Regions from separate parts of the Streptomyces macrosporus genome, predicted to be linked through region 1. Evidence: riboswitches for the same ligand, from Rfam matches in the RefSeq annotation. Region 1 holds a riboswitch; the other holds the start of a gene.
The links. A riboswitch is a leader RNA that binds a small molecule or an ion and turns the genes downstream of it on or off. The one in region 1 is predicted to bind glycine.
Positions count from the first base shown of each region.

Region 1 (4,086 bases):
CAGGGTTCGCCCGCGGTCACCGTGGCGCCGACCTCGGGGAGCTGGACGAAGACGACGTCGCCGAGCGCGTTGGCCGCGTGCTCGGTGATGCCGACCGTGGCGACGCCGTCCTCGGCGGCCGACAGCCACTCGTGCTCCTTGCTGTAGCGCAGCTGCTGGGGGTTGCTCATGGCGTGATTCTCCTGATCAGAGGTGGGTGGTGAGAAACCGGTCTTGCCAGGTGGGACGGTGTGGACGGGCACGGGGCGGGGCCGCGGCGGACCCCGGCCCCGCCGCGGCCGTCAGCGCTCGCGCCGGTAGAACGGCAGCGCGACGACCTCGTAGGGCTCATGCGTACCGCGGATGTCCACGCACACACCTTCCGTGCCCGGAGCGGCGTGGGCGGCGTCCACGTACGCCATCGCGATCGGCTTCCCCAGGGTGGGGGAGGGGGCCCCGGAGGTGACCTCGCCGATCACCGCGCCGTCGGCGGTGACCACGGCGTACCCGGCGCGCGGCACCCGGCGGCCGGCGGCGACCAGGCCGACCAGCTTCCGCGGCGGGTTCCCCGCCGCCCGGCGGGCCGCCTCCTCGAGGGCGGCGCGGCCGGTGAAGTCGCCGGGCTTGTCGAACTTCACCACGCGGCCGAAGCCCGCGTCGAAGGGGGTGATGTCGCGGGTCAGCTCGTGCCCGTACAGCGGCATGCCCGCCTCCAGCCGCAGCGTGTCGCGGCAGGCCAGCCCGCACGGCACCAGGCCCGCGTCCGCGCCGGCCTCGGTCAGCGCCCGCCACAGCGTCTCCGCGTCGTCGGGGGCGACGAACAGCTCGAAGCCGTCCTCGCCGGTGTAGCCGGTGCGGGCGATCAGCGTCTCCACGCCCGCGACCGTGCCGGGCAGCCCGGCGTAGTACTTCAGCCCGTCCAGGTCGGCGTCGGTGAGCCTCGCCAGGACGGCGGGCGAGGCCGGGCCCTGGACGGCCAGCAGCGCGTACGCCTCGCGGTCGTCCCGCACGGTCGCGTCGAAGCCGTCGCGGCGCTCGATCAGGGCGTCCAGGACCACCCGGGCGTTGGCGGCGTTGGCGACGACCAGGTACTCCTCGACGCCCAGCCGGTAGACGATCAGGTCGTCGAGGATGCCGCCGGACTCGTCGCAGATCATGGTGTAGCGGGCCCGGCCCACGGGAACCGTGGAGAGGTGCCCGACCAGGGCGTGGTCCAGCAGTTCGCCCGCCCGCGGGCCGGTGACGGTGATCTCGCCCATGTGCGTCAGGTCGAACAGTCCGGCGCGGGTGCGCACGGCGTTGTGCTCGTCGCGCTCGCTGCCGTAGCGCAGCGGCATCTCCCAGCCGGCGAAGTCGGTCATGGTCGCGCCGAGGGCGCGGTGGACGGCGTCGAGGGGGGTGCGTCGGGAATCGCTCATGGCTGTTGCTCCCAGGCGGGTGGCGTGGACGGTCCGGTGAACGGCGGGGGGATGAACATCCTCCCCATCTGTCATCGGAACCTGAGAGGTTCGCCACGAGCCCGCGACGGACGGACCACGGCTTGCACCTTGGGTGGGACGCCCTCCTCGAGGGGGCGCCCGCTTTTCAGATGTGCCTTGTCCGCGCGGTATCGGGGCCTGAGAGATTCAAGGGAGGACTTGCTCCTTCGGCGCCCCGGCACCCGCCGCGACGGCGGCTGTCGGGAACTCTCCCGCACGGACTCGAACGGCCGGTATGCAGTTGACGCGCACATCATCGCATGTCCGGCACGCCATGGGGAGGCGGGGCGCGCGAGGATGGGAAGACGGTGGCCGAGAGAAAGGAGTGTCGGGAGGTTCCCGGCGGCCGGCCACCTTGTCCGTCGTCATCCTTCTTGACACGCTCTGGGTGGAGCCGCGAAGCACGTGGCCGACAGCGGGGAGGGCCTACCGGTGAGCAGCCTGGAGAGTGCTTGTGCGGCGCGGAGCGGACCGGCGCCCCGGGCGGTGCCCGCGTCCGTGCGGCCGGAGGGACGCGACCTGCGCGGAACCGAGGGGGTGCGGGTCCTGCGCTTCCCCGCCGGGGACCGGGTGGTGGTCTCCGGCCTGCCGGGCAGCGGAAAGTCCACCCTGATCCGGCGCGTGGTGGCGGCGAACGAGACGGTGGTGCGGATCGACTCCCAGGACGTGCGGGAGCGCTGGGAGCGGCGGCTGCCCGCCCGGCTGCCCTACGTCGTCTACCGTCCCCTGGTCCGCGTCGCGCACTACCTGTCGCTGTGGCGGGCCCTGGCCTCGGGCGCGGGCGTGGTGGTGCACGACTGCGGCACCCAGCGCTGGGTGCGCCGCTGGCTGGCGCGGGACGCCCGGAGGCGCGGGCGGGCCCTGCACATGGTGCTGCTGGACGTGCCGCCGGAGGTGGCGCTGTCCGGGCAGGCGGAGCGGGGGCGCGGGGTGTCGACGTACGCGTTCGCCCGGCACCGGCGGGCGGTGGGGCGCCTGGTGGCGGACGTGGAGGCCGGTCGGCTGCCCGCGGGGTGCGTCTCGGCGGTGCTGCTGGACCGCCCCGCGGCGGGGGCGCTGCGCGGCATCGTCTTCGAGCGGCGCCCGGGGTGAGGGCACGGGCGGGCCGTCGCCGTCCGGATGCGGATAGTGTTCCGACATGACCATCCCGCAGCAGTACGGACCGGGACACGGCGGCGGCTGGCCCGGAAACGAGCTGGAGGAGACCCTCGCCGCGTCGGTCGGCGTCCCCGGAGCGGGCGCCCGGTTGCTGGAGGTGCTCGGGCGCAGCAGCCTGTGGGTGCCGCTGCCCGAGGGCGGGGGCCCCGACAGCCCCAACCTGGACCTGCCGACCATCCAGCTCGACGGGGCGCCGTACGTCCCCGTCTTCAGCTCCGAGCAGCAGTTCCTGCAGTGCGCCGGCTCGCACCTGCCCTTCGCCGTCGCGCCCGCCCGCGAGTTCGCCCGCGGTCTGCCGCCGCAGGTCGGCATCGTGATCAACCCCGAGGGCACCGTCGGCGCCCCCATCCCCCCGCCGGCCGTGGCCGAGCTGTGCCGCGAGGGCGGCGCCGCGGGGGTGCCGGGCGTGGCGAGCGGGGCCCGGGTGAGGCTCTTCGAGCCCGACTGGCAGGAGGAGCCGGTGGACTTCCTGGCCGCGGCGGCCGGGGAGTTCGCGGGACTGCCGCAGGTGCGCACCGCGCGCCGCGGCCTGGCCAGCGTCGAGGGCGACGCGCCCGCGCTGTTCGTCGGGGTGGAGCTGGACCTGCTGGACCCCGAGTCCCGGGTCGCGGCGCACGACGCCCTGAGCCGGGCGCTGGGACGCGAGCCGGTGCGGTGGCCGGTGCAGATGGTGCTGCTGGACGCCGCCCAGGACCCGGTCGTGGACTGGATGCGCGAGTGCGTGCGGCCCTTCTACACGCGTGACCGCTAGGCGAGCGGCGGGAGTCGGCCCGTCGCTCGGTCGATTCCCCTTCCTCGCATCACCGTTCGGAATCGACCGGGCACGCTTGGCGACGTCTGTCCTATGATCGGGTCGTGACGACCGAGGCACACGGGGAGACCCTCGCGGCGTTCTGCGCTCTGCTGCCCGCGTTGCGCAGGATGACGCGGGGACCGGCGTCCGCCGCCCGGCGCGCGCTCGTCGAACGGGCCGTGCGGGCCGCCCGCGCCGGCGAGCCGATCGACCGGGAGTTGGCCGAGCTCGGCCTCGACGCGAGCGGCATGGCGCGGATCGGAGCCGGCGATACCGCTCGCGGCCCGGCGCTTCCACCGCCCGTGGAGTCGGAGTACCGGCCCGCCACCGGCGTGTACCTGTGTCCGCTCTCCGCCTGCCCGCGCGTCGAGACGCGCCGGGCGGGCGCGGACCTGCCCAGGTGCGATGTCCACGAACTGGCGCTGACGTTCGTCGCGGACGGCTGAGATGACCGGCTTCCTCACCGAACTGGGCAAGAGGATGGCCGAACGCTGGGTCGCGCTGCTCGTGCTGCCGGGGCTCGTCTTCACGGCGGTCGCCACCGTCGCCGTGGTGCTCGGGCACGACCGTTGGGCCGACACGGGCCTGCTGCTGAAGTGGTCGACCGACCTCGGCGGGACGGTCGGCGGAAACCGGCCCGTGCCCACCGCCTTCCTGCTGATCGGCGTGCTGGCGGCG
Region 1 covers NZ_BAAASZ010000051.1:67,556-71,641, reverse strand. Annotated here, with positions in the region: gene gcvH (glycine cleavage system protein GcvH) at 1-170, opposite strand, end outside; gene gcvT (glycine cleavage system aminomethyltransferase GcvT) at 282-1,397, opposite strand; glycine riboswitch at 1,456-1,573, opposite strand; glycine riboswitch at 1,574-1,682, opposite strand; gene ABD335_RS27930 (AAA family ATPase) at 1,890-2,549, shown strand; gene ABD335_RS27925 (enhanced serine sensitivity protein SseB) at 2,596-3,366, shown strand; gene ABD335_RS27920 (hypothetical protein) at 3,471-3,854, shown strand; gene ABD335_RS27915 (hypothetical protein) at 3,856-4,086, shown strand, end outside.

Region 2 (4,086 bases), on a different contig from region 1:
CGGGACGTGAAGGACGGAGGGTCGGCGTGAGAAGCACCGGCGACAGTAGGGCGGCGAGCGATCCGTATCCGTTGCACGGATCCTCCATACGGCCCTCTGCGCAGTCCGCCTCCGCAGCGCGGGACGCCGACTCCGAGCTGATCGGCTACCGGGGTCCCACCGCGTGCGCGGCGGCGGGCATCACGTACAGGCAGCTGGACTACTGGGCCCGCACGGGGCTGGTCGAGCCGAGCGTCCGCCCGGCGTACGGCTCCGGCACCCAGCGGCTCTACAGCTTCCGCGACGTGGTCGTCCTCAAGATCGTCAAGCGGCTCCTGGACGCCGGGGTGTCCCTGCAGAACATCCGCACGGCCGTGAAGCACCTCCGCGCGCGCGGACTCGGCGACCTCGCGCACATCACGTTGATGAGCGACGGGGCGACGGTCTACGAGTGCTCCTCGCCCGACGAGGTCGTCGACCTCCTCCAGGGCGGCCAAGGCGTCTTCGGGATCGCCGTCGGAGTGGTGTGGCGGGACGTCGAGACCGTCCTGTCCCAGCTTCACGCCGAGCGGGTCGACACCGGGGAGACGCTGGTCGGGAACAACCCCGCCGACGAGTTGGCGCGGCGCCGCAACCGGGCGGGCTGACCCCCGGACGAGCCCGGCCGGCGCCGCCCGGGGCACGTGCCCGGAGGTTCTCCGGGCACGTGCGGAGACGGCCGTCGCGGTTGTCAGAGGCGTGGGGCAGCATCGCAGGTGTGAGAGGGGCACCGACGATCCTGCACCTGGACATGGACGCGTTCTACGCCGCCGTGGAGCAGGCGGCCAAGCCCAGCCTGCGCGGGAAGCCCGTGATCGTCGGCGGCCTCGGCCCGCGCGGGGTGGTCGCCACCGCCTCCTACGAGGCCCGTCCCTTCGGAGTGCACTCGGCGATGCCGATGGCGCAGGCCCGGCGGCTGTGCCCGAACGCCGCCTACCTCACGCCCCGCTTCGGCCTCTACCGCCAGGTGAGCGACGTGGTGATGGGCCTGCTGCGCGCGCTGTCGCCGCTGGTGGAGCCGCTGAGCTTGGACGAGGCGTTCGTGGACCTCCAGGCGGGCGGCTCGAGGGTGGCGTCGGCGCGGGAGGCCCGCGCCGTCGGCGAACGGCTGCGCCGGGACATCCGGGCCGCCACCGGGCTCAGCGGCTCGGTCGGACTGGCCGGCTCGAAGATGCTCGCCAAGATCGCTTCGGAACAGGCCAAGCCCGACGGACTGGTGGTGATCCGGCCCGGCACCGAACGCGCCCTGCTGGCCCCGATGCCGGTGCGCACGCTGCCCGGGGTGGGCCCCGCCACCGAGCAGACGCTCCGCCGGGCGGGGGTGGCGACCGTCGGGGAGGTCGTCGAGGCCGGGGAGGCGGAACTGGTCCGTCTGCTGGGCCGGGCGCACGGCACGGCGCTCCACATGATGGCGCAGGGGATCGACGAGCGGCCGGTGGTGGCCGACCGGGACGCCAAGTCGGTCTCGGTGGAGGACACCTTCGACACCGACCTCACCGATCGCGCCCGGATCCACGCGGAGATCGCCCGGCTGGCCGACCGCTGCGTGGAACGGTTGCGGAAGGCGGGGCGCTCCGGACGCACGGTGGTGATCAAGGTGCGCAACTACGACTTCTCCACCCTCACCCGCTCCGAGACGCTGCGCGGTCCCACGGACGATCCGGCGGTCGTCAGGGAGGCCGCCGCGCGGCTGATCGAGGGGGTGGACACCACCGCCGGGGTGCGGCTGCTGGGGGTCGGGGTGAGCGGCCTGGCCGACTTCACCCAGGAGGACCTGTTCGCCCAGGCCGGCGATGCTCTCCAGGGCGACCGGCCGCCGCGGCCGGCTCCGCCCGTGGCGGTCGCCCCGGCGGCCGGGGAGGTCTCGGGGGCCGTACGTCGCTGGCTGCCCGGTCTGGACGTGCGGCACGCGCGGTACGGGCCGGGCTGGGTCCAGGGCAGCGGTCTGGGGCGGGTGACGGTGCGGTTCGAGGAACCCGGATCACCGCCGGGCCGGGTGCGCACCTTCGCGGTGGACGACCCGGAACTGGAGCCCTCCGACCCGCTTCCCCTCCGGGTCGGTCAGCCCTCCGACCCCGCGATCCGTCCGAAGGTCATCTCGTCGTCGGACAGGGACGCCTCGACGGACACGTCCAGCCCGTAGTGGCGGTAGAGCATCAGCTCCTGCTCGGGGGAGAGGTGGTGGCCCACGCCGAAGTCCGGCGCGCCCTTGACCAGGGAGCGCTCGAAGGGGACCCGCAGCGCCCCGTCCACCACCTCGCTGGGTTCCAGCGGGACGAAGGCGTCGCGGCCGAAGAGGCCGGTGCGCACCGCCGCCCACTCCGGCACGCCGGTGGCGTCGTCGAGGTACACCTCGTCGACGGTGCCGATCTTCTGCCCGTCGCGGTCGAACGCCTTGAGCCCTATCAGGTGCCGCGGATCGATGTCGGTCTGCACGGTCCCTCCAACTGCTCGCATGAAGTCGCGCTTGTTCGGAAACGAGGACTACAAACAACGAAAGGGCACATTCGGTGCATCGGCCACTCGACAACGGGACCGGAACGACACGAGGCCGGCGGCACCCGTCGCTGGTAGGCTCTGAAACGGCTGCTGACCCCGAGCGGGAGAGTCCTCCGACGGCAGACGCCGGAGGCGCCGAAGGAGCAAACCCTCCCCGGAATCTCTCAGGCACACGTACCGCGCGGGCGAGGTCACTCTGGAAAGCAGGGCGGGCGCGGACGAACGACACCGCCGCCCCTCCTCACCGACGGTGAAAACCGGACCGCGGGCGCGGACCGGTGAAGCTCTCAGGTCGAGATGACAGAGGGGGAGGCCGTTCGGGCGCCCGTGCCGTGGTGCCCCTCGCAGGTCGCACAGACCAGGAGGCCTCCGCAGATGACACACGACCGCATCTCCCTCACCGCGCTGGAGCGGGGCACGCCCTTCGAGGAACGCCACATCGGCCCCGACGCCGGCGACCGGGCCAAGATGCTCGCCCAGGTGGGTTACGGGTCGCTCGACGAGCTGACCGCCGCCGCGGTGCCCGAGGTGATCAGGAGCACCGAGGCGCTGAACCTGCCCGCGGCCCGCAGCGAGGCGGAGGTCCTCGCCGAACTGCGCTCCCTGGCCTCCCGCAACCGGGTGCTGCAGCCCATGATCGGCCTGGGCTACCACGGCACCTTCACCCCGCCGGTCATCCTGCGCAACGTCATGGAGAACCCGGCCTGGTACACCGCCTACACGCCCTACCAGCCGGAGATCTCCCAGGGGCGCCTGGAGGCGCTGCTGAACTTCCAGACCATGGTGGCGGACCTGACCGGCCTGCCCACCGCCGGCGCCTCGCTGCTGGACGAGGGCACCGCGGCGGCCGAGGCCATGGCGCTCTCCCGGCGCGTCGGCAAGGTCAAGGGCGGCGTGTTCCTGGTCGACGCCGACTGCCTGCCGCAGACCGTCGCCGTGATCGAGACCCGTGCCGAGCCCACCGGGGTCGAGGTCGTGGTCGCCGACCTGTCCGACGGCATCCCCGCCGAGATCGCCGAGCGCGGCGTCTTCGGCGTCCTGCTGCAGTACCCGGGCGCCTCGGGCGCCGTACGGGACCTGCGCCCCGTCGTCGAGCGGGCGCACGAGCTGGGCGCCGTCGTCACGGTCGCGGCCGACCTGCTCGCCCTGACCCTGCTGACCCCGCCCGGCGAGCTGGGCGCCGACATCGCGGTGGGCACCACCCAGCGCTTCGGCGTGCCGATGGGCTTCGGCGGGCCGCACGCCGGATACATGGCCGTACGGGAGGCCTACGCGCGCAACCTGCCCGGCCGGCTGGTCGGCGTCTCGGTGGACGCCGACGGCACCACGGCGTACCGCCTGGCCCTGCAGACGCGCGAGCAGCACATCCGCCGCGAGAGGGCCACCAGCAACATCTGCACCGCCCAGGTGCTGCTCGCCGTGATGGCCTCGATGTACGCCGTCTACCACGGCCCCGACGGGCTGGCCGCCATCGCCCGCCGCACCCACCGCCTCGCCGCCGTCCTGGCCGCCGGGCTGCGCGAGGGCGGCGTCGAGGTCGTGCACGACGCGTTCTTCGACACCGTCACC
Region 2 covers NZ_BAAASZ010000036.1:32,915-37,000, reverse strand. Annotated here, with positions in the region: gene ABD335_RS25830 (MerR family transcriptional regulator) at 27-626, shown strand; gene ABD335_RS25825 (DNA polymerase IV) at 737-2,161, shown strand; gene ABD335_RS25820 (PRC-barrel domain-containing protein) at 2,080-2,475, opposite strand; glycine riboswitch at 2,609-2,707, shown strand; glycine riboswitch at 2,709-2,828, shown strand; gene gcvP (aminomethyl-transferring glycine dehydrogenase) at 2,893-4,086, shown strand, end outside.
Region 2: another riboswitch for glycine. It lies ahead of gcvP (aminomethyl-transferring glycine dehydrogenase); the one in region 1 lies ahead of gcvT (glycine cleavage system aminomethyltransferase GcvT).